DNA from 3 places in the Ferdinandcohnia sp. QZ13 genome. Region 2 is predicted to be linked to each of the others. Evidence: a T-box and tRNA genes for the amino acid it is inferred to sense, from the RefSeq annotation. Region 2 holds a T-box; the other regions hold tRNA genes.
The links. A T-box is a leader RNA that pairs with one kind of tRNA and senses whether it is charged. The one in region 2 lies ahead of serS (serine--tRNA ligase), so its partner is inferred to be a tRNA-Ser.
Positions count from the first base shown of each region.

Region 1: it encodes a tRNA-Ser, which carries the amino acid that the T-box ahead of serS (serine--tRNA ligase) is inferred to sense. The anticodon was not compared.
Region 3: it encodes a tRNA-Ser, which carries the amino acid that the T-box ahead of serS (serine--tRNA ligase) is inferred to sense. The anticodon was not compared.

Region 1 covers NZ_JAVIVW010000002.1:57,645-63,357, forward strand. The annotation lists rRNA gene RGU12_RS11910 (16S ribosomal RNA) at 1-774, opposite strand, end outside; tRNA gene RGU12_RS11915 (tRNA-Gly) at 855-928, opposite strand; tRNA gene RGU12_RS11920 (tRNA-Pro) at 946-1,022, opposite strand; tRNA gene RGU12_RS11925 (tRNA-Arg) at 1,031-1,107, opposite strand; tRNA gene RGU12_RS11930 (tRNA-Leu) at 1,195-1,281, opposite strand; tRNA gene RGU12_RS11935 (tRNA-Leu) at 1,299-1,379, opposite strand; tRNA gene RGU12_RS11940 (tRNA-Lys) at 1,394-1,469, opposite strand; tRNA gene RGU12_RS11945 (tRNA-Gln) at 1,475-1,549, opposite strand; tRNA gene RGU12_RS11950 (tRNA-Val) at 1,672-1,747, opposite strand; tRNA gene RGU12_RS11955 (tRNA-Glu) at 1,805-1,876, opposite strand; tRNA gene RGU12_RS11960 (tRNA-Ser) at 1,886-1,976, opposite strand; tRNA gene RGU12_RS11965 (tRNA-Asn) at 1,979-2,053, opposite strand; gene RGU12_RS11970 (SprT family protein) at 2,182-2,643, opposite strand; gene cmpA (cortex morphogenetic protein CmpA) at 2,796-2,909, shown strand; gene RGU12_RS11980 (Tex family protein) at 2,927-5,077, opposite strand; gene sigB (RNA polymerase sigma factor SigB) at 5,154-5,713, opposite strand, start outside.
Region 2 covers NZ_JAVIVW010000015.1:2,010,303-2,018,433, reverse strand. The annotation lists tRNA gene RGU12_RS23720 (tRNA-Ser) at 103-195, opposite strand; gene serS (serine--tRNA ligase) at 301-1,584, opposite strand; T-box leader at 1,722-1,939, opposite strand; gene pdxT (pyridoxal 5'-phosphate synthase glutaminase subunit PdxT) at 1,980-2,570, opposite strand; gene pdxS (pyridoxal 5'-phosphate synthase lyase subunit PdxS) at 2,589-3,473, opposite strand; gene RGU12_RS23700 (D-alanyl-D-alanine carboxypeptidase family protein) at 3,693-5,042, opposite strand; gene guaB (IMP dehydrogenase) at 5,179-6,645, opposite strand; gene RGU12_RS23690 (YaaC family protein) at 6,806-7,798, shown strand; rRNA gene rrf (5S ribosomal RNA) at 8,092-8,131, opposite strand, start outside.
Region 3 covers NZ_JAVIVW010000001.1:1,707,038-1,715,168, forward strand. The annotation lists tRNA gene RGU12_RS08245 (tRNA-Leu) at 460-541, opposite strand; tRNA gene RGU12_RS08250 (tRNA-Leu) at 572-657, opposite strand; tRNA gene RGU12_RS08255 (tRNA-Cys) at 695-768, opposite strand; tRNA gene RGU12_RS08260 (tRNA-Gly) at 771-845, opposite strand; tRNA gene RGU12_RS08265 (tRNA-Gln) at 871-945, opposite strand; tRNA gene RGU12_RS08270 (tRNA-His) at 990-1,062, opposite strand; tRNA gene RGU12_RS08275 (tRNA-Trp) at 1,074-1,147, opposite strand; tRNA gene RGU12_RS08280 (tRNA-Tyr) at 1,179-1,263, opposite strand; tRNA gene RGU12_RS08285 (tRNA-Thr) at 1,280-1,355, opposite strand; tRNA gene RGU12_RS08290 (tRNA-Phe) at 1,363-1,438, opposite strand; tRNA gene RGU12_RS08295 (tRNA-Asp) at 1,454-1,529, opposite strand; tRNA gene RGU12_RS08300 (tRNA-Met) at 1,632-1,708, opposite strand; tRNA gene RGU12_RS08305 (tRNA-Val) at 1,732-1,807, opposite strand; tRNA gene RGU12_RS08310 (tRNA-Glu) at 1,812-1,886, opposite strand; tRNA gene RGU12_RS08315 (tRNA-Ser) at 1,921-2,012, opposite strand; tRNA gene RGU12_RS08320 (tRNA-Asn) at 2,016-2,090, opposite strand; rRNA gene rrf (5S ribosomal RNA) at 2,101-2,216, opposite strand; rRNA gene RGU12_RS08330 (23S ribosomal RNA) at 2,314-5,245, opposite strand; rRNA gene RGU12_RS08335 (16S ribosomal RNA) at 5,402-6,953, opposite strand; gene RGU12_RS08340 (nucleotidyltransferase-like protein) at 7,244-8,113, opposite strand.

The DNA of each region.
Region 1 (5,713 bases), on a different contig from region 2:
TCGCGCCTCAGCGTCAGTTACAGACCAGAGAGCCGCCTTCGCCACTGGTGTTCCTCCACATCTCTACGCATTTCACCGCTACACGTGGAATTCCGCTCTCCTCTTCTGCACTCAAGTCCCCCAGTTTCCAATGACCCTCCACGGTTGAGCCGTGGGCTTTCACATCAGACTTAAAGGACCGCCTGCGCGCGCTTTACGCCCAATAATTCCGGATAACGCTTGCCACCTACGTATTACCGCGGCTGCTGGCACGTAGTTAGCCGTGGCTTTCTGGTTAGGTACCGTCAAGGTACCGCCCTATTCGAACGATACTTGTTCTTCCCTAACAACAGAGCTTTACGATCCGAAGACCTTCTTCGCTCACGCGGCGTTGCTCCGTCAGACTTTCGTCCATTGCGGAAGATTCCCTACTGCTGCCTCCCGTAGGAGTCTGGGCCGTGTCTCAGTCCCAGTGTGGCCGATCACCCTCTCAGGTCGGCTACGCATCGTCGCCTTGGTGAGCCGTTACCTCACCAACTAGCTAATGCGCCGCGGGCCCATCTGTAAGTGATAGCTAAAAGCCATCTTTTAATACGAGACCATGTGGTCTCATATGTTATCCGGTATTAGCTCCGGTTTCCCGAAGTTATCCCAGTCTTACAGGCAGGTTGCCCACGTGTTACTCACCCGTCCGCCGCTAATCTTTGGGAGCAAGCTCCCTCAGATTCGCTCGACTTGCATGTATTAGGCACGCCGCCAGCGTTCATCCTGAGCCAGGATCAAACTCTCCAATAAGAGTATTGATTGCTCAATAAGTTTGTTACTTAGAATTAACGTTGACGCTTGTATTATGTTTAGTTTTCAAAGAACTAATTTGGAGCGGGTGATGAGAATCGAACTCACGACATCAGCTTGGAAGGCTGAGGTTTTACCATTAAACTACACCCGCAAATATTAAATTTCGTCTGGTCGGGAAGACAGGATTCGAACCTGCGACCCCTTGGTCCCAAACCAAGTGCTCTACCAAGCTGAGCTACTTCCCGATATAATATGGCGCGCCCGAAAGGAGTCGAACCCATAGCCTTCTGATCCGTAGTCAGACGCTCTATCCAATTGAGCTACGGGCGCATATTGTGAAGTGATTTAAAATCAGCGACTTTTCTATAATAACATCTCACACACTCAATTGCAAGTACTTTTTTAAAAAAGTTTTTTTGGTGCGGTCGAGAAGACTCGAACTTCCACGGGATCAACTCCCACTAGGCCCTCAACCTAGCGCGTCTGCCATTCCGCCACGACCGCGAATACATCAAATACAGTGCGGGTGAAGGGACTCGAACCCCCACGTCAAAGACACTAGATCCTAAGTCTAGCGCGTCTGCCAATTCCGCCACACCCGCATATGCAATTGAAATGGTGAGCCATGAAGGACTCGAACCTTCGACCCTCTGATTAAAAGTCAGATGCTCTACCGACTGAGCTAATGGCTCTAAAATGGCTGGGCTAGCAGGATTCGAACCTACGAATGACGGAGTCAAAGTCCGTTGCCTTACCGCTTGGCTATAGCCCATTGAGTTAACTTCACGAATATCTTCATCGAATATGCTGCATGAGCTTCTCCGCAAGAGGATATTCCCAACTATCCTTTGAAATCATATATAATAAAGTAGTTGCAAATTTATACGGTTTTCATGGTGGAGGATGACGGGATCGAACCGCCGACCCCCTGCTTGTAAGGCAGGTGCTCTCCCAGCTGAGCTAATCCTCCATTTATAAAGATAGAAATGGGAGGTAGGAATTTTGAATCCTACATCCCATGATTGTATGACCCGTACGGGATTCGAACCCGTGTTACCGCCGTGAAAGGGCGGTGTCTTAACCGCTTGACCAACGGGCCATTTTAAGCTGGCGGAGAAGGAGGGATTTGAACCCTCGCGCCGCTTACGCGACCTACACCCTTAGCAGGGGCGCCTCTTCAGCCACTTGAGTACTTCTCCATTGGCTCCGCAGGTAGGATTCGAACCTACGACCGATCGGTTAACAGCCGATAGCTCTACCACTGAGCTACTGCGGAATAATGTAGCGACATTCTTTATTATAAAAACAGACCTTCCTGTTGTCAAGAGCATCTGTTATTTATCTGTTTTTTGTCTGTCCGTTTTCGCGGCGACTTTTATAATTTATCACAGGAATAAACACGAGTCAATATTTTTTTACTTCAACTAATTTCCCAGAGCATTTTCCGCAAACATAACGATTTGTATCGATTCTTCTTTTTCTTACATATCCTATCCCACAGCCTTTACAGGTATACAAATATTGTTTTGAAGTTTTACGTTTCTTAACGGATTCTAATGGTTTACAAAATCGCGGAGCATCGACAGCTTTTAAGAGATTCCGAAAGTCACGATCGCGATGCTGGTATCCCTTCCCTTCAAGATGCAAATGGTAATGACAGAGTTCGTGTTTAATGATTCCCACCAACTCATCGATGCCACGCTCCTGATAATATTTAGGATTTAATTCGATGTTGTGGGATTTCAATAAATACCTGCCACCGGTCGTTTGCAATCGATTATTGAATGTTGCTTTATGAAGGAATGGTTTTCCAAAGGACTCAAGAGAAACTTCTTCCACGATTTTTTGCAACTCAAACTGTTCCATTTTTTACTTCCTTTCCATCCTTTTCGAACAGGACGTACTGTATGTGCATACACTATATATACTCAAACGTGCAATTTGGCAACTGTAATTACTATAGTATCATTCTTTTTGTTTTCCTGAGGATAAAAGTTATTTACGAGGAGGTTTAGGGTATGCCTACTTGGTTTCAGAATCAAATAAAACGTGCCTTTTATGAAAAAAATCGATACCAAATTAAAGTTTTGAATCAATGCTGGTATTTTTATAGAAAAAAACACTGCTCTTAAAAGCAGTGTTTTCATTTTTAGCTTTGTGGCGGTAGCATTGTTAATGCGACCCTACCTTTTTTTACATCGACGTCGTCAATCCAGACGGTTACAACGTCACCAACTGAAACAACATCAAGTGGGTGTTTGACGAAGTTTTTACTAAGTTTAGAGATATGAACTAAGCCATCCTGCTTAACCCCAATATCTACGAAAGCTCCAAAATCTACAACATTTCGGACAGTTCCTTCGAGCTCCATTCCTTTTGCAAGGTCTTCAAGCTTAAGGATGTCTTTTTTAAGTAATGGTTTTGACAACTCATCACGCGGGTCTCGTTCTGGGCTGACTAAAGCTTCTGTTATGTCGTGAATGGTAATTTCACCGATTCCTAATTCAGCAGCTATTTCTTCTGGGATAATGGATGAAATGGCTTCTTTTAATTTTTCCGATCCTAAATCGTTGCTTGTTAAACCGAATTTTCCAAGTAGTTTTTTAACCTCTTTATAGTTTTCTGGGTGAATCCCTGTGCGATCCAATGGCTCGTCTCCATCAATAATACGGAGGAACCCAATACATTGCTCATAGGTTTTTGCACCTAGACGCGGAATATCCTTCAATTCGCTTCTATTCTTAAATTTACCTTGTTCCTCACGTTTTTTCACGATATTGTTAGCGACCGCTTTTGATAGTCCTGCTACATATTGCAACAAGGATGGAGATGCAGTATTTACATTTACACCAACCTTGTTAACAACTGTTTCAACAACAAATGTTAGCTGTTCATTTAGCTTTTTCTGGGAAACATCATGTTGGTATTGACCGACGCCTACAGACTTCGGATCAATTTTTACAAGTTCAGCTAATGGGTCCTGAAGTCTTCTTGCAATCGATACAGCACTTCTTTCTTCAACATGAAAATCAGGGAATTCTTCACGTGCAATCTCAGATGCAGAGTACACACTCGCCCCCGCTTCATTCACTATGATATAAAAGATTTCTTGATTCACTTCTTTAAGAACATCCGCAACAAAGCTTTCCGTTTCTCTTGAGGCCGTACCATTTCCGATAGCTACCATTTCTACCTTAAATTCTTGTAAAACGGATTTTATTTTTTTAATAGCTTCATCCCTTTTATTCACTGGTGGATGCGGATAAATTACACCTATATTAAGAACTTTTCCTGTTTCATCAACTACCGCAAGTTTACATCCAGTACGGTAGGCAGGGTCCACTCCAAGAACAATCTTCCCTTTAAGTGGCGGTTGTAAAAGTAGATTTCGAAGATTTTCTGAAAAAATATGAATGGCACGATCTTCAGCTTTCTCCGTTAGCTCTTTTCGAATTTCCCTTTCAATCGACGGCTGAATAAGACGTTTGTAACTATCCTCAATTGTTTCCACAATATAAGGAGTTGCTGGAGAATTTTCCGTTTTTACGATTTTTCGATTTAAAAAGGTTAAAATTCGGTCGAGAGGAGGTTCAATTGACACTCGTAAAATCTCTTCTTTTTCCCCACGGTTCATCGCTAGGACACGGTGTGGAACGACCTTGTGGATCGGCTCCTTGTATTCATAGTACATTTCATACACATTTTTCTCGTCTTTTTCTTGGTCTTTCACCGCTGTTTCAATGGTCCCTTGTTTGAACGTTTCATTGCGAATCCATTGACGAAAAGCAGCGTCATCGGAAATCCATTCTGCGATAATATCCTTTGCACCACCGATAGCATCTTCAGCACTCAGAACTTCTTTTTCCTCTGAAATGAATTGAGTTGCATATTGTTCAACATCCACATTCATCGGGAACGTAGATAACCATTCTGCTAATGGCTCAAGTCCTTTTTCTTTTGCGACGGTGGCTTTTGTACGGCGTTTTTGTTTATAGGGTCTGTATAAGTCCTCAACCTGCTGGAGCTTTGTGGACTTCACGATTTCCGCCTGAAGCTCATCGGTTAGCTTCCCTTGTTCAGAAATGAGGCGAATCACCTCTTCTTTTCGTGATTCTAGGTTTTGCAAATAAGTCCATTTTTCTTGAACATCTTTAATTTGCACTTCATCTAAAGACCCAGTTAGTTCCTTTCGATAACGCGCGATAAAAGGTACAGTATTACCTTCATCTAAAAGGTTGATTACACTGTGCACTTGCTTAGTCGTGATTCCAATTTCTTTGGCGATGGTTTTCACCATCATTTCGTTTGTTTGTAATATCTGACTCAAAACTGTTTCCTCCTACTTTCACTACTATCTCTATTTTACCAAAATTACCTCATCCAAGTACGGCTTGCCGAAGCTTTTTAATAGCACTTCGCTGAATGCGAGAAACATGCATTTGTGAAACACCCACGATTTTCCCTGTATCTCTCTGACTTTTCTCTTTTATATATGTGTAATAAAGAATTCTTTTTTCTCGTTCTGACAGAACATGGAGGGCTTTCTTAACATCTAATTTCTTTAACACCTTTTCGTAGCCTTTTTCCTTTTTTCCTACCGTTTCTAGGATGGTTTTCCCTTCCGAATCCGGATCAGTTGGCGTATCGATAGGCTGTGTATGATAGGCTTGTCTTAATTCGATTGCTTCTAGAACTTCCTTTTCATCTACTTGAAGATGATTTGCGATTTCATATATTTCTGGCTTCCTTTGTAAGTAACTTGTAAGCTCCTCTTCAGCCTTTATAATCTTAATTCCGAGCTCTTTTGCGCTTCTTGGTACATGAACACTCCAGGTTTTATCTCGTAAATAGTGTTTGATTTCACCGATAATGGTTGGGATCGCGAAACTGTGAAAGTTGTTTCCAATTGTTTGGTCATACCTTCTAATCGCACCTA
Region 2 (8,131 bases):
TTTTTGAATATACTTATTTATATAAAAAGCAAAAAACTCGTTACCATGATAGTAACGAGTTCATCTCCAATACTTTATGCGCTAGTATTATTTTCAATAATATGGCGGAGGAAGAGGGATTCGAACCCCCGCGGGCTTTAACACCCCTGTCGGTTTTCAAGACCGATCCCTTCAGCCGGACTTGGGTATTCCTCCGTATCGACAAAAATTAATATACCATAGTTCAAAAGTGGATGTCAACATTATTTAATAAATTTTTTATAGGCCAGGATAAAAGAAAATCCTGGCCATTTCGTTTTCTTACTTTTTCGGACCGATTACTTCCTTATTCCCCATATATGGACGTAATACTTCAGGAATGATGACTGTACCGTCTTCCTGTTGGTAATTTTCTAAGATCGCAGCTACAGTTCGACCAATTGCAAGTCCAGAACCATTTAATGTGTGAACATGTTCTGGCTTAGAATCTCTGTCGCGACGGAAGCGTATATTTGCACGTCTTGCTTGGAAAGCTTCAAAGTTACTACAAGAAGAAATTTCACGGTACGTTTCATAGCTTGGAATCCAAACTTCAATGTCATACTTCTTTGCAGCCGTGAATCCTAGATCAGCACTACACATGCTTAAAACACGATATGGAAGACCGAGTAGTTGAAGTACTTTTTCAGCATTTGCTGTTAGGCTTTCAAGTTCTGCGTAAGAGTCTTCTGGTTTAACAAACTTCACCAATTCCACTTTATTAAATTGATGTTGGCGGATCAAGCCTCTTGTATCTCTTCCTGCGGAACCCGCTTCAGAGCGGAAACACGCACTAAATGCTGCATACTTAATAGGTAGTTCTGCCCCACTCAAGATTTCATCACGGTGAAGATTCGTAACCGGAACCTCTGCAGTTGGAATTAAGAAATAGTCTTCACTTTCAATGAGGAATGCATCCTCTTCAAACTTTGGAAGCTGGCCTGTTCCAGTCATACTTGCACGGTTCACTAAATATGGAGGGATGACTTCCTCATACCCATGCTCCTCCACATGAAGGTCTAACATAAAGTTAAATAATGCCCTTTCTAGTCTAGCTCCAAGCCCCTTATAAAACACAAAACGGCTTCCAGTAACCTTTCCTGCACGTTCGAAATCTAAAATCTGAAGTTGATCAGCAACTTCCCAGTGTGGTTTTGGTTCAAAACCAAATTCAGGGAGTTCACCCCACTTGCGAATTTCAACGTTGTCATCTTCAGATTCACCAATAGGCACACTTTCATGAGGAATGTTTGGTATAGATAACATGAGATGTTCTAATTGTTCCTCGACACCCCTTAATTCCGTATCCAATTCCTTGATTTGATCTCCTACCTCACGCATTTCCAAAATAAGAGCGTCAGCATCCTTTTTCTCTTTTTTTAAAGCTGCAATTTGGCCAGAGACCTCATTCCTACGGCTCTTTAGCTCTTCAGTTTTCGTAATAAGCCCACGGCGTGTCTGGTCCAATTCTTCAAAACGCCCAAGGTCCGTTAAATCCTCACCACGATATTGAAGTCTTTCCTTTACCTCATTAAAATGGCTTCGTAAATATTTAATATCTAACATCACTAAAACCTCCTAAAATCTATGTAGTAAATACCGTAAAAATGAAACCCTCCCAGTGACTGTCTTGAATCAAGCCAACGAAGAAACTCGCTGCTTATCGACAGCTAAACGGCAAATAAAAAACTCCCGCCCCTAAAAAAAGGGACGAGAGTTAACCCGCGTTACCACCCTAGTTGAGGATACAAGTATCCCCCTCTTGAAAAAGATAACGGATTTACCGAAAATACCTACTAGAAAACTTACGGTTCAGTATTTCACTCAAGGATGGATTCACAAGCCTTTTTCGTCGGTTCACACCAGCCACCGACTCTCTTAAGAAAAAAAACAAGTTACTATTTCCTATCATAGATTTTTCATTTAATTATTTATCTTAAGTTTTACCATGTTTTGATTGTTTATACAAGGTTTTTCGCTTTTGATTCTTCGACCATTTTTACAAAATATGCAGTAAAACGATGATCATCTGTTAATTCTGGATGGAAAGAACAGCCTAAAAATTGCCCTTCGCGCGCTGCCACAATTCTACCATCATGTTTTGCAAGGACCTCAACATTTTCTCCCGCTTCTACAATATGTGGTGCACGAATAAACACACCTACAAAATCCTCAGCGATCCCAGGTATCATTAACTCTGCTTCGAAGCTCTCACGTTGACGGCCAAATGAATTTCGTTCAACCGCTACATCCATCAGCCCAAGATGAGGCTCTTTATAATCAACTAGCTTCTTTGCTAGAAGGATTAACCCTGCACACGTACCAAACATCGGTTTTCCTTGTGCTGCAAATGTACGAAGTGGTTCCATAAAATGATATTTATCAATTAAACGGCGCATTGTAGTGCTTTCCCCACCAGGGATAATCAATCCATCAATTTCTTCAAGCTGTTCTACTTTTTTTACAATCACTGCTTCTGCTCCAGAGGCTTCTACTGAACGAACATGTTCCCTTACAGCCCCCTGCAGCCCTAAAACACCAATTTTAACCACGACTGAACACCTTCTATCTTACCAGCCTCGTTCTTGCATGCGTTGGTCTGGTAATAATGATGAAATTTCAATACCCTTCATAGCATTTCCTAAACCTTTTGATAGATGGGCAATTAATTCGTAATCTTGATAATGTGTAGTTGCTTCAACAATTGCACGAGCAAATTTTGCAGGATTGTCTGATTTAAAAATACCAGAACCTACAAACACACCGTCAGCACCGAGTTGCATCATTAATGCAGCATCTGCTGGAGTTGCAACACCACCTGCTGCAAAGTTAACAACTGGTAAGCGTCCTTCTTGTTTGATTTGAAGTAATAATTCAAATGGCGCCCCTAAGTTTTTCGCTTCTGTCATCAATTCATCTTCGCTCATACCGACAACCTTACGAATTTGAGCATTTACTTTTCTCATATGACGTACTGCTTCTACGATATTTCCTGTTCCAGGCTCACCCTTTGTACGAAGCATGGATGCACCTTCAGCAATACGTCGAGTTGCTTCACCTAAATCACGGCATCCACATACAAATGGAACAGTGAAATCACGTTTATTTAAATGGAACTCCTCATCTGCTGGAGTTAATACTTCACTCTCATCAATATAGTCAACACCCATAGCCTCTAATACTCTTGCTTCTACGATATGACCAATACGAGCTTTTGCCATAACAGGAATAGTAACAGCATTCATTACTTGCTCAACTATTGTTGGGTCTGCCATTCTAGCTACTCCACCTGCTGCACGAATATCAGCTGGAACACGCTCTAATGCCATTACTGCCACAGCACCCGCTTCCTCAGCTATTCTAGCTTGCTCTGCATTCACAACGTCCATAATGACGCCGCCTTTTTGCATTTCAGCCATTCCTCGTTTTACTCGATCTGTACCTGTATTTGCCACTACGATTCCCCCTATTAGATGTTAATTTAGCTTATTATTTATAGGCTTTATCATATCATATTTTGATAGATAATATATAAATGCCCATTAAAAAAATCTTAAGATTATTCTAACGCAATTTTTCTATATTTCCTAGTAATTGTATCAAAATAGTACACAGTGGATAATATTGAAAAAACCTCCCTCTATAAATAGAAGGAGGATGTTACCAATTAAAGCTTAAAACCAGCCTTTTACGGTATTCGCTACACTTGACCAAATATCACCAAAGAAGCCGCCGATTCCTCTCATCATGAGAACAAACCAATTTGTCTTCTCAACGCCTTTATCTGTTACAAGTGCAACCTGTAATTTATCACCGCCGCCTGGTGTGATATATCCTAAATCATCGCCATCATAGGAAACTGCCATATGGCCGACCTTTGTTCCCTCTTTAAATGGTGCTGTTAACTCTTTGTCTTTTGAAACAACCTTTTTATCAAACACATACTTTGCTTTAAATGCTGACTTATCTACACCCTTTGGAACAATAATTCTCACAGGTGCTTCAGTTGAAATTTCTACTTCTTTTTCTTTTCCTTTAACAACCTTTAGATCTTTATTACCCTTTAATTGGTAGCCTTCAGGGTAAACTTCAATTTGCTCAAAATTATTAAAACCGTAATCTAACAATTTACTTGTTTCTCTGAAGCGTTCAGGTTCACTAGTAGCACCCATTACTACAGAAATTAATCTTTTCCCATTTCGTTCAGCTGTTCCAGTGAAACAATAACCAGCTGCAGGCGTAGTACCTGTTTTTAACCCATCCATTCCTTCATAATAAAATTGAGCAAGGTATGGAGAAACACTTGGATCATGCTTTAACATCCAGTTCCAGTTATCAAGTTTTTCACCATAGAAATCAAGTTGTGGGATACTCGAAATATCCAAAACATGAGGATAATCCCGAATTAATGAATAGGCTAATAAAGCTACAGATCTTGCAGAAAGCATATTATCTCCATCTGGACTTGTTCCTTCAGGATAATTGTCACCTAACATAGAATTCGATAGCCCTGTACTATTTACAAACTCATAGTCAGGAAGACCTAATTCTTCTGCTTTTTTATTCATTAACTTTACAAATTCGCCTTCAGAACCAGCTAGTAATTCTGCTAATGTAATCGTTGTTGCATTATCAGAGTAAATCGCCATTGCTTTATAAAGCTCTTCAACCGTATAATCGTGATTTAATCGTAAGCCAACACCTGAGAAGTTATTATTCGCAGATATATCATAGGCATATTGACTAATTTGAGTCGTCTGATCCCATGAAAGTCTACCTTCATCAATAGCCTCCAATACTAAGTACTCGGTCATCATTTTAACCATACTTGCAATTGGTGCTGCTTGATCGGCATTTTTTTCATATAGGATCTTACCTGTAGTTGCATCTATCAATATTGCATTTTTTACATTTATATCAAGAGCAGGAGCCGCCTTTGCCGGAGGTACTTGCCCCACAATTAGCGATAGCAAAAAGACTGCTATAAAACTTAAAATCAATCTTTTTTGTGTTTGTTTTTTCACGTTTTAAACCTCCACTTTCGTATTACACACAAAAATCATTTTAACACATCAGCACCAAAAAAAATAGACAGAGTACATGACTCTATCTACCTTAATATAAAAATCCTACCAATGGATTATATTGTCGGAATTTAGCTTATAATGTTGAATAGTTTGGTGCTTCTTTTGTAATTTGAACATCATGTGGATGACTCTCACGTAATCCTGCACCTGTCATTTTAATAAATTGAGCATTCTCTCTTAGCTCTTCAAGATTCTTTGTACCACAGTACCCCATACCTGAACGAATACCACCAATTAACTGATAGATTGTATCTGTAAGTGGTCCTTTGTATGGAAGACGTCCTTCAATACCTTCAGGAACAAATTTCTTTGCATCCTCCTGGAAGTAACGATCTTTACTTCCTTTTTCCATTGCAGCAACAGAACCCATACCGCGATATACCTTAAAACGACGACCCTGGAAGATTTCTGTTTCACCTGGGCTTTCGGATACACCTGCAAGTAAGCTACCAAGCATAACTACGTGTCCTCCTGCAGCTAATGCCTTTACAATGTCACCAGAGAATTTAATACCACCATCCGCAATAATCGAGACACCATGTTTTCTTGCTTCTGTCGCACAATCATAAATAGCTGTAATCTGTGGAACACCAACACCTGCAACAACACGTGTTGTACAAATTGAACCAGGCCCAATACCAACCTTTACAACACTAGCACCAGCTTCAATTAGAGCTCGAGTTGCTTCAGCAGTTGCCACATTACCAGCAATTATATTTAAGTCTGGATACTGATTTCGAATTTTTCTTACTGTTTCAAGAACACCTGCTGAGTGACCATGTGCTGTATCAACAACAATTGCATCAACTCCAGATTCTACAAGCTTCGCAACACGTGGCGCCGTATCTTTTGATACACCAACAGCTGCTCCTACCAATAAACGTCCCTGTGCATCCTTTGCAGAATTAGGAAACTCAATTACTTTTTCAATATCCTTAATCGTAATAAGTCCTTTTAATACACCACTCTCATCAACAAGTGGAAGTTTTTCAATTTTATACTTTTGTAAAATCTTTTCCGCCTGTTCTAAAGTCGTACCAACAGGGGCAGTCACGAGATTTTCTTTTGTCATGACATCAGAAATCAGAATGGAATAATCTTGAATAAAACGAAGGTCACGATTGGTAATAATACCAACTAAGATTTGTTCTTGTGGGTTATTTACAATTGGGACACCAGAGATACGATATTTCCCCATTAAATGCTCTGCATCAAATACTTGATGACTTGGAGTTAGGAAAAATGGATCGGTGATTACGCCACTTTCTGAACGTTTCACTTTATCAACCTGTTCGGCTTGTTGCTCAATAGACATATTCTTATGAATGATACCTAATCCGCCTTGACGCGCCATGGCAATTGCCATTTCGTGCTCTGTAACAGTATCCATACCTGCACTAATAATCGGGATATTTAATTTAAGTGTCTCTGTTAACTGAACCCCAAGATTTACATCTTTAGGTAATACTTCTGACTTTGCAGGTAATAATAATACATCATCAAATGTTAATCCTTCTTTAGCAAACTTCGTTTCCCACATGTAATAAATCCCCCTTCGATTGAAAAATATTATTAGTAGATTATCAACTGGGTAAACTACTGTCAAGAAAGGAATGATAAGTTTAATTATTCTGAGTTTTTTATTATTTACTTACCCTTAGTCTTGCACTTTCTTTTGCTTGTTATTGGAGGTTTCGAATTTGTTGGATTATCGTTTTATTTGGCAATCATTTAATGCACTACATGCTGCAAATACTACTCAACATGTACTTCAAAAATGCTATGAAAAAGCTGCTGTCCCCGATGCTGAGAAAAAAAGTTATGAAAACAGCTATCCCTTTATATATTATTTGGAGCATGGTCAAAATTACTATCAACTTTCTCAAAATGCTCCACTATCCATTAAGCCCGTTCTTCTTTTTTACGGCATGGTACAGTTGTTGAAGGCTTGTCTGCTTACCGTTGATCCTCAGTATCCAGAATCAACCTCTGTACTAGCTCACGGAGTCTCAACTAGAAAACGAAAAAAGCAAAGCTATGAGTTTTTCCATGATGAAGTGAAGGTCCAAAAAAACGGATTGTTTTCACATTTTTCTGAACGTATGTTTCATGTGAAACAGATGGAAGGCGAAAAGTTCACAATGGAACAGCTATTTAAAAGAATTCCTGAATTACAAAATTTGTTTAGTTTACATTTTCAACAACATTGCTATTTTGAAACACCCGTAATCGATGGAAAAATGCTTGTCATTCCGACAGATGCATTAGATAGTTATCACATGACATCGCGGAGATTCCTGGATTTCATTGCACACACATTACCCTTTTCAACTTCTCAAAGTAATGAAGAAACAAATCGAGAAAATCGTAATCCTATTTCATTAAAGATAAATACAACAAACTTTCCTTTGCCACTGGCAAGCTCTCCACTTTTATATCATTTATACGAAAATAACTATTATTTGCCAAAGGAGCGTGAACTATTAACGTTCTTCCCAGAAATCATGACGCATTATTTATTACTGTACAATCTAAGTATGATATCAAGATATGAAACAGAGTGGTGGAGCGAATTGCTTCATTCATATTCTAGTAATGATTATCCGTTTATTAGACAGTTTCTAGCAGTATCAGCAGACAAAGTACCTTTTCTACTTTATCTTTTTTTAAAGGAGAAAATTGATGGGGTTTGAAGGCTTAGTATGTATATTGCAGTTGTAATCCAGAGAAGACCCTAGGTTTTTAACAAATGAATTAACTGGGATAGATATGTGGTATACCGTTTATACCTTTGTTGTTTTTCGGTTAGGCGATTCACAGCTTATAGAGTCTAGGGTTTTCCATTTATCGTTTTTCAATTTGATAATAGCTCGATAATAATACTTCATTATGCTTTTTATTAACTCAACACTAAAAAGGTTCACGATTCCCGAATGATTTATTTAAGCACAAAAAAAGACCAACCATATTGGCTAATCTTGTGTGTGCCTAGCGACGTCCTACTCTCACAGGGACAAAGTCCCAAC
Region 3 (8,131 bases), on a different contig from region 2:
ACGCCATTACGGGCAGTAACCCCCTACCTCAAGATCCGTGAGTACACAAGGAAGCTAGGTGGGGCATCAACTACACGTAAAGGCCCGATTGGTTCAATTAGCCATCAGTGGAGGATGAGGAGAACATCGACTGGTAGAAGTTTCACTTTATTAATAAAATCAATTCAATTATAGCTAGTGATTGTGTAAAAAGGATCCTATAAATCATAAGTTCGAGCTAAAATAATTAATAACAAAATTGCTGCATAGCTTGATAAAACAAGATGAATCTACATTTAAATTATAAATAACTTTATTAATAAAGCGGTGCAAAATGGTGTAAAAAATGGTGTAAAATTAAATGAAATTGTTTCGAATTGTATCTTTGACAAATTATATAAAAAAGCTCAAGAACATTGGTATATCAACGTTCTTGAGCTTTTATCATATCTTTCATACTTAATCAAAATCATTCAAAGATACCGGTGGTCGGGGTCGAACCGACACTCCAGAAGGAACACGATTTTGAGTCGTGCGCGTCTGCCAATTCCGCCACACCGGCGTATATAGAAAGAAAAAAGACATCTGAAGATGCCGAGGACCGGAATCGAACCGGTACGGTAGTCACCTACCGCAGGATTTTAAGTCCTGTGCGTCTGCCAGTTCCGCCACCCCGGCAATATATAGAAAAGCACTTACATACATTTTAAAATAATGGAGGCGGCAACCGGATTCGAACCGGTGGTAAAGGTTTTGCAGACCTCTGCCTTACCACTTGGCTATGCCGCCATTGGAGCGGAAGACGGGATTCGAACCCGCGACCCCCACCTTGGCAAGGTGGTGTTCTACCACTGAACTACTTCCGCATAATATATGTTCTAATAAAGAAAATGGCTGGGCTAGCAGGATTCGAACCTACGAATGACGGAGTCAAAGTCCGTTGCCTTACCGCTTGGCTATAGCCCAATAACGAAGCTACATAACATGAAAACTTTGTTATAAAACAAAGGGGCGGCTGATGGGAATCGAACCCACGAATGTCGGAACCACAATCCGATGCGTTAACCACTTCGCCACAGCCGCCATAATTAAGTTGGCAGGGGTAGTAGGAATCGAACCCACACCAAAGGTTTTGGAGACCTTCGTTCTACCTTTAAACTATACCCCTACACTATAAATTGTTACAATTATTTTTAAAATGGTGGAGGGGGACGGATTCGAACCGCCGAACCCGGAGGGAGCGGATTTACAGTCCGCCGCGTTTAGCCACTTCGCTACCCCTCCACTATTAAAATAAAAATGGTGCCGGCGATAGGAGTCGAACCCACGACCTACTGATTACAAGTCAGTTGCTCTACCAACTGAGCTACACCGGCATAAATATGGTGGCTCAGGACGGAATCGAACCGCCGACACAAGGATTTTCAGTCCTTTGCTCTACCGACTGAGCTACTGAGCCACATATGTATTATAATGGCGGTCCCGACCGGGATCGAACCGGCGATCTCCTGCGTGACAGGCAGGCATGTTAACCGCTACACCACGGGACCATTATTAGGAAATTAGATTAAATATTTCGTCTTTTATTTCAAGACAAATATTATCTTACTATATCTTTTTAATCTAGTCAACAACTTTTTCAGTTGTTTTTTTGGTTGCGGGGGCAGGATTTGAACCTACGACCTTCGGGTTATGAGCCCGACGAGCTACCAGACTGCTCCACCCCGCGATAATAGAAAACATTTATTTAAATGGTGGAGGATGACGGGATCGAACCGCCGACCCCCTGCTTGTAAGGCAGGTGCTCTCCCAGCTGAGCTAATCCTCCAATATGGTGACCCGTACGGGATTCGAACCCGTGTTACCGCCGTGAAAGGGCGGTGTCTTAACCGCTTGACCAACGGGCCAACTTGCCTTTTTAAAACATACATTTAAAAGTAATGGCGGAGAGCAAGGGATTTGAACCCTTGAGACAGTGTTGACCGCCTACACGATTTCCAATCGTGCTCCTTCGACCACTCGGACAGCTCTCCAAATGGCTCCGCAGGTAGGATTCGAACCTACGACCGATCGGTTAACAGCCGATAGCTCTACCACTGAGCTACTGCGGAATGTTACAAAACCTAGCGACGTCCTACTCTCACAGGGACAAAGTCCCAACTACCATCGGCGCTGAGAAGCTTAACTTCCGTGTTCGGTATGGGAACGGGTGTGACCTTCTCGCCATCGTCACTAGATAAAGTAAAGACAAGTATTATTATACTATCTTTAGAAGATAATTCAAGAAGAAAATTTCATTCCTTCAAAACTAGATAACGCTCAACATTCATGATTTTGGTTAAGTCCTCGATCGATTAGTATCAGTCAGCTGCACATGTCACCATGCTTCCACCTCTGACCTATCAACCTCGTCATCTTCGAGGGATCTTACTAGTTTAACACTATGGGAAATCTCATCTTGAGGGGGGCTTCATGCTTAGATGCTTTCAGCACTTATCCCTTCCACACATAGCTACCCAGCTATGCCCTTGGCAGGACAACTGGTACACCAGCGGTGTGTCCATCCCGGTCCTCTCGTACTAAGGACAGCTCCTCTCAAATTTCCTACGCCCACGACGGATAGGGACCGAACTGTCTCACGACGTTCTGAACCCAGCTCGCGTACCGCTTTAATGGGCGAACAGCCCAACCCTTGGGACCGACTACAGCCCCAGGATGCGATGAGCCGACATCGAGGTGCCAAACCTCCCCGTCGATGTGGACTCTTGGGGGAGATAAGCCTGTTATCCCCGGGGTAGCTTTTATCCGTTGAGCGATGGCCCTTCCATGCGGAACCACCGGATCACTAAGCCCGACTTTCGTCCCTGCTCGACTTGTAGGTCTCGCAGTCAAGCTCCCTTGTGCCTTTACACTCTACGAATGATTTCCAACCATTCTGAGGGAACCTTTGGGCGCCTCCGTTACTTTTTAGGAGGCGACCGCCCCAGTCAAACTGCCCACCTGACACTGTCTCCAAGGCCGATAAGGCCTTCGGGTTAGAATTTCAATACAGCCAGGGTAGTATCCCACCGACGCCTCCACCGAAGCTGGCGCTCCGGCTTCCAAGGCTCCTACCTATCCTGTACAAGCTGTACCAAAATTCAATATCAGGTTGCAGTAAAGCTCCACGGGGTCTTTCCGTCCTGTCGCGGGTAACCTGCATCTTCACAGGTACTATAATTTCACCGAGTCTCTCGTTGAGACAGTGCCCAGATCGTTACACCTTTCGTGCGGGTCAGAACTTACCTGACAAGGAATTTCGCTACCTTAGGACCGTTATAGTTACGGCCGCCGTTTACTGGGGCTTCGATTCAGAGCTTCGCTTGCGCTAACCCCTCCTCTTAACCTTCCAGCACCGGGCAGGTGTCAGCCCCTATACTTCGCCTTGCGGCTTCGCAGAGACCTGTGTTTTTGCTAAACAGTCGCCTGGGCCTATTCACTGCGGCTTTTCAGGGCTATTCACCCTAAAAAGCACCCCTTCTCCCGAAGTTACGGGGTCATTTTGCCGAGTTCCTTAACGAGAGTTCTCTCGATCACCTTAGGATTCTCTCCTCGCCTACCTGTGTCGGTTTGCGGTACGGGCACCTTCTACCTCGCTAGAAGCTTTTCTTGGCAGTGTGGAATCAGGAACTTCGGTACTATATTTCCCTCGCCATCACAGCTCAACCTTACGGTAAGCGGATTTGCCTACTTACCAGTCTAACTGCTTGGACGCGCATATCCAACAGCGCGCTTACCCTATCCTCCTGCGTCCCTCCATTGCTCAAACGGTAATGAGGTGGTACAGGAATTTCAACCTGTTGTCCATCGCCTACGCTTTTCAGCCTCGGCTTAGGTCCCGACTAACCCTGAGCGGACGAGCCTTCCTCAGGAAACCTTAGGCATTCGGTGGAGGGGATTCTCACCCCTCTTTCGCTACTCATACCGGCATTCTCACTTCTAAGCGCTCCACCAGTCCTCTCGGTCTGACTTCGCTGCACTTAGAACGCTCTCCTACCATTGTTCGTAAGAACAATCCACAGCTTCGGTGATACGTTTAGCCCCGGTACATTTTCGGCGCAGAGTCACTCGACCAGTGAGCTATTACGCACTCTTTAAATGGTGGCTGCTTCTAAGCCAACATCCTGGTTGTCTAAGCAACTCCACATCCTTTTCCACTTAACGTATACTTTGGGACCTTAGCTGGTGGTCTGGGCTGTTTCCCTCTTGACTACGGATCTTATCACTCGCAGTCTGACTCCCGAGAATCAAGTCTTTGGCATTCGGAGTTTGACTGAATTCGGTAACCCGATGAGGGCCCCTAGTCCAATCAGTGCTCTACCTCCAAGACTCTATACTCGAGGCTAGCCCTAAAGCTATTTCGGAGAGAACCAGCTATCTCCAAGTTCGATTGGAATTTCTCCGCTACCCACACCTCATCCCCGCACTTTTCAACGTGCGTGGGTTCGGGCCTCCATTCAGTGTTACCTGAACTTCACCCTGGACATGGGTAGATCACCTGGTTTCGGGTCTACGACCACGTACTATATCGCCCTATTCAGACTCGCTTTCGCTGCGGCTCCGTCTCTTCAACTTAACCTTGCACGGGATCGTAACTCGCCGGTTCATTCTACAAAAGGCACGCCATCACACATAAATGTGCTTTGACTACTTGTAGGCACACGGTTTCAGGTTCTATTTCACTCCCCTCCCGGGGTGCTTTTCACCTTTCCCTCACGGTACTGGTTCACTATCGGTCACTAGGGAGTATTTAGCCTTGGGAGATGGTCCTCCCAGCTTCCGACGGGATTTCACGTGTCCCGCCGTACTCAGGATCCACTCAAGAGAGAACGAAGTTTCGACTACAGGGTTGTTACCTTCTCTGACGGACCTTTCCAGGTCGCTTCGTCTACTTCGCTCTTTTGTAACTCCGTATAGAGTGTCCTACAACCCCAAGAGGCAAGCCTCTTGGTTTGGGCTATCTTCCGTTTCGCTCGCCGCTACTCAGGAAATCGCGTTTGCTTTCTCTTCCTCCGGGTACTAAGATGTTTCAGTTCCCCGGGTCTACCTTCTCTTACCCTATGTATTCAGGTAAGGATACTGCCCCATTACGAGCAGTGGGTTTCCCCATTCGGAAATCTTCGGATCAATGCTTACTTACAGCTCCCCGAAGCATATCGGTGTTAGTACCGTCCTTCATCGGCTCCTAGTGCCAAGGCATCCACCGTGCGCCCTTCATAACTTAACCTAAGTTAATTATAAAAGAACTATTACTACTTCAATGAATGTTTTGTTACGTTATCTAGTTTTCAAAGAACGAATCTGAAAGTACAAAAGCACTCTCAAAACTGACCACAATACAAAGCGTCTTTTTATGAAGTTCGTAGAACTTCAGTTTCCTTAGAAAGGAGGTGATCCAGCCGCACCTTCCGATACGGCTACCTTGTTACGACTTCACCCCAATCATCTGTCCCACCTTAGGCGGCTGGCTCCTTACGGTTACCCCACCGACTTCGGGTGTTACAAACTCTCGTGGTGTGACGGGCGGTGTGTACAAGGCCCGGGAACGTATTCACCGCGGCATGCTGATCCGCGATTACTAGCGATTCCGGCTTCATGCAGGCGAGTTGCAGCCTGCAATCCGAACTGAGAATGGTTTTATGGGATTGGCTTAACCTCGCGGTTTTGCTGCCCTTTGTACCATCCATTGTAGCACGTGTGTAGCCCAGGTCATAAGGGGCATGATGATTTGACGTCATCCCCACCTTCCTCCGGTTTGTCACCGGCAGTCACCTTAGAGTGCCCAACTAAATGCTGGCAACTAAGATCAAGGGTTGCGCTCGTTGCGGGACTTAACCCAACATCTCACGACACGAGCTGACGACAACCATGCACCACCTGTCACTCTGTCCCCCGAAGGGGAAAGTCCTATCTCTAGGAGTGTCAGAGGATGTCAAGACCTGGTAAGGTTCTTCGCGTTGCTTCGAATTAAACCACATGCTCCACCGCTTGTGCGGGCCCCCGTCAATTCCTTTGAGTTTCAGTCTTGCGACCGTACTCCCCAGGCGGAGTGCTTAATGCGTTTGCTGCAGCACTAAAGGGCGGAAACCCTCTAACACTTAGCACTCATCGTTTACGGCGTGGACTACCAGGGTATCTAATCCTGTTCGCTCCCCACGCTTTCGCGCCTCAGCGTCAGTTACAGACCAGAGAGCCGCCTTCGCCACTGGTGTTCCTCCACATCTCTACGCATTTCACCGCTACACGTGGAATTCCGCTCTCCTCTTCTGCACTCAAGTCCCCCAGTTTCCAATGACCCTCCACGGTTGAGCCGTGGGCTTTCACATCAGACTTAAAGGACCGCCTGCGCGCGCTTTACGCCCAATAATTCCGGATAACGCTTGCCACCTACGTATTACCGCGGCTGCTGGCACGTAGTTAGCCGTGGCTTTCTGGTTAGGTACCGTCAAGGTACCGCCCTATTCGAACGATACTTGTTCTTCCCTAACAACAGAGCTTTACGATCCGAAGACCTTCTTCGCTCACGCGGCGTTGCTCCGTCAGACTTTCGTCCATTGCGGAAGATTCCCTACTGCTGCCTCCCGTAGGAGTCTGGGCCGTGTCTCAGTCCCAGTGTGGCCGATCACCCTCTCAGGTCGGCTACGCATCGTCGCCTTGGTGAGCCGTTACCTCACCAACTAGCTAATGCGCCGCGGGCCCATCTGTAAGTGATAGCTAAAAGCCATCTTTTAATACGAGACCATGTGGTCTCATATGTTATCCGGTATTAGCTCCGGTTTCCCGAAGTTATCCCAGTCTTACAGGCAGGTTGCCCACGTGTTACTCACCCGTCCGCCGCTAATCTTTGGGAGCAAGCTCCCTCAGATTCGCTCGACTTGCATGTATTAGGCACGCCGCCAGCGTTCATCCTGAGCCAGGATCAAACTCTCCAATAAGAGTATTGATTGCTCAATAAGTTTTGTTACTTAGAATTAACGTTGACGCTTGTATTGTGTTCAGTTTTCAAAGAACTTTTTTTGACTCGCCTCTCAGAAGCGACTTTATTAATATATCATGGTGATTTATTAATGTCAATAATATTTTTCAAAAGTTTTACCGGCTGATTTCTCTTTTTCAGCGGCGAAATCTAATATAACACGGGGATCGATTGTCCGTCAACACCAAATGCAAATATTTTATTAAAATAATAAAAACCCCTTCAATAGGATGAAGGAGCTTTGGGACTTTACTTGTTTACACTATAGGTTCTATGGTAGATACCTTTTCCTTTTGTTTCGAGTTTTTCTACACTAATAAAGTGTTTATCTACAAGGAATTCGAGATATACTTCAAGATCCACTGAGTATACTTTTAACTCGGGAATTTCCATCATCTCCCCGAATGTCCAAGAACCACTTCTTTGAGATAGAACATTTAATATATGGTTAGCTCCACGTTTTGCTCTAGAATGAATGAGAAATTCACTTGCAAGGAAGAGAAGCTCCAAACGTTTTTCAAGTGTCTCTTCACTTTCTAAGAGTTCAATATATAATTTATAAATTTGTGGATCAATTTGTTTTACTTGGGTCCAGACGGTTATTTCAGGATGAAAGCCATTTTCAATAATAGCTAGCCGTGCTAGATGATGAAGTGCATGAATGACATAATTATAGGCATCTAAATGTTGGTTTGCATTAAAAAATGCCTTACCGTCCTGGTACCGACGAATTAGTTTGGCAAATTCGATTCCCATTTTAATTTGTCGTTCCACTGCCGGAAATTCATGCAGCTTGTTCCTCAAGTCAGTAATATATTCATTTCGATCAAATAGAACTTTTCCGTTAATAATCCAGTCTACGATTTTTCGATTAGAACCGAATAAAAGCCATTCTTTTAATTGACTTTCTTTTACTGTATACAAAGTTGCTTTGTTTTTATTGTAGTCATAATGTTTAATAAACACATTTTTCTCTGCCTCTTTAACGATTACGAGTAAGGCTAAGTCAAAGTGATCCGTATGTGTAAAAGCATCCTTCCCCTTTTCGATCAGAATAATCCCTAGCGTATTGGGTTGGCTTGCTCTTTCTTGGTAAAGAGGTCGAAGTAAATCCTCCATTTTTGATTTCCTCCATTC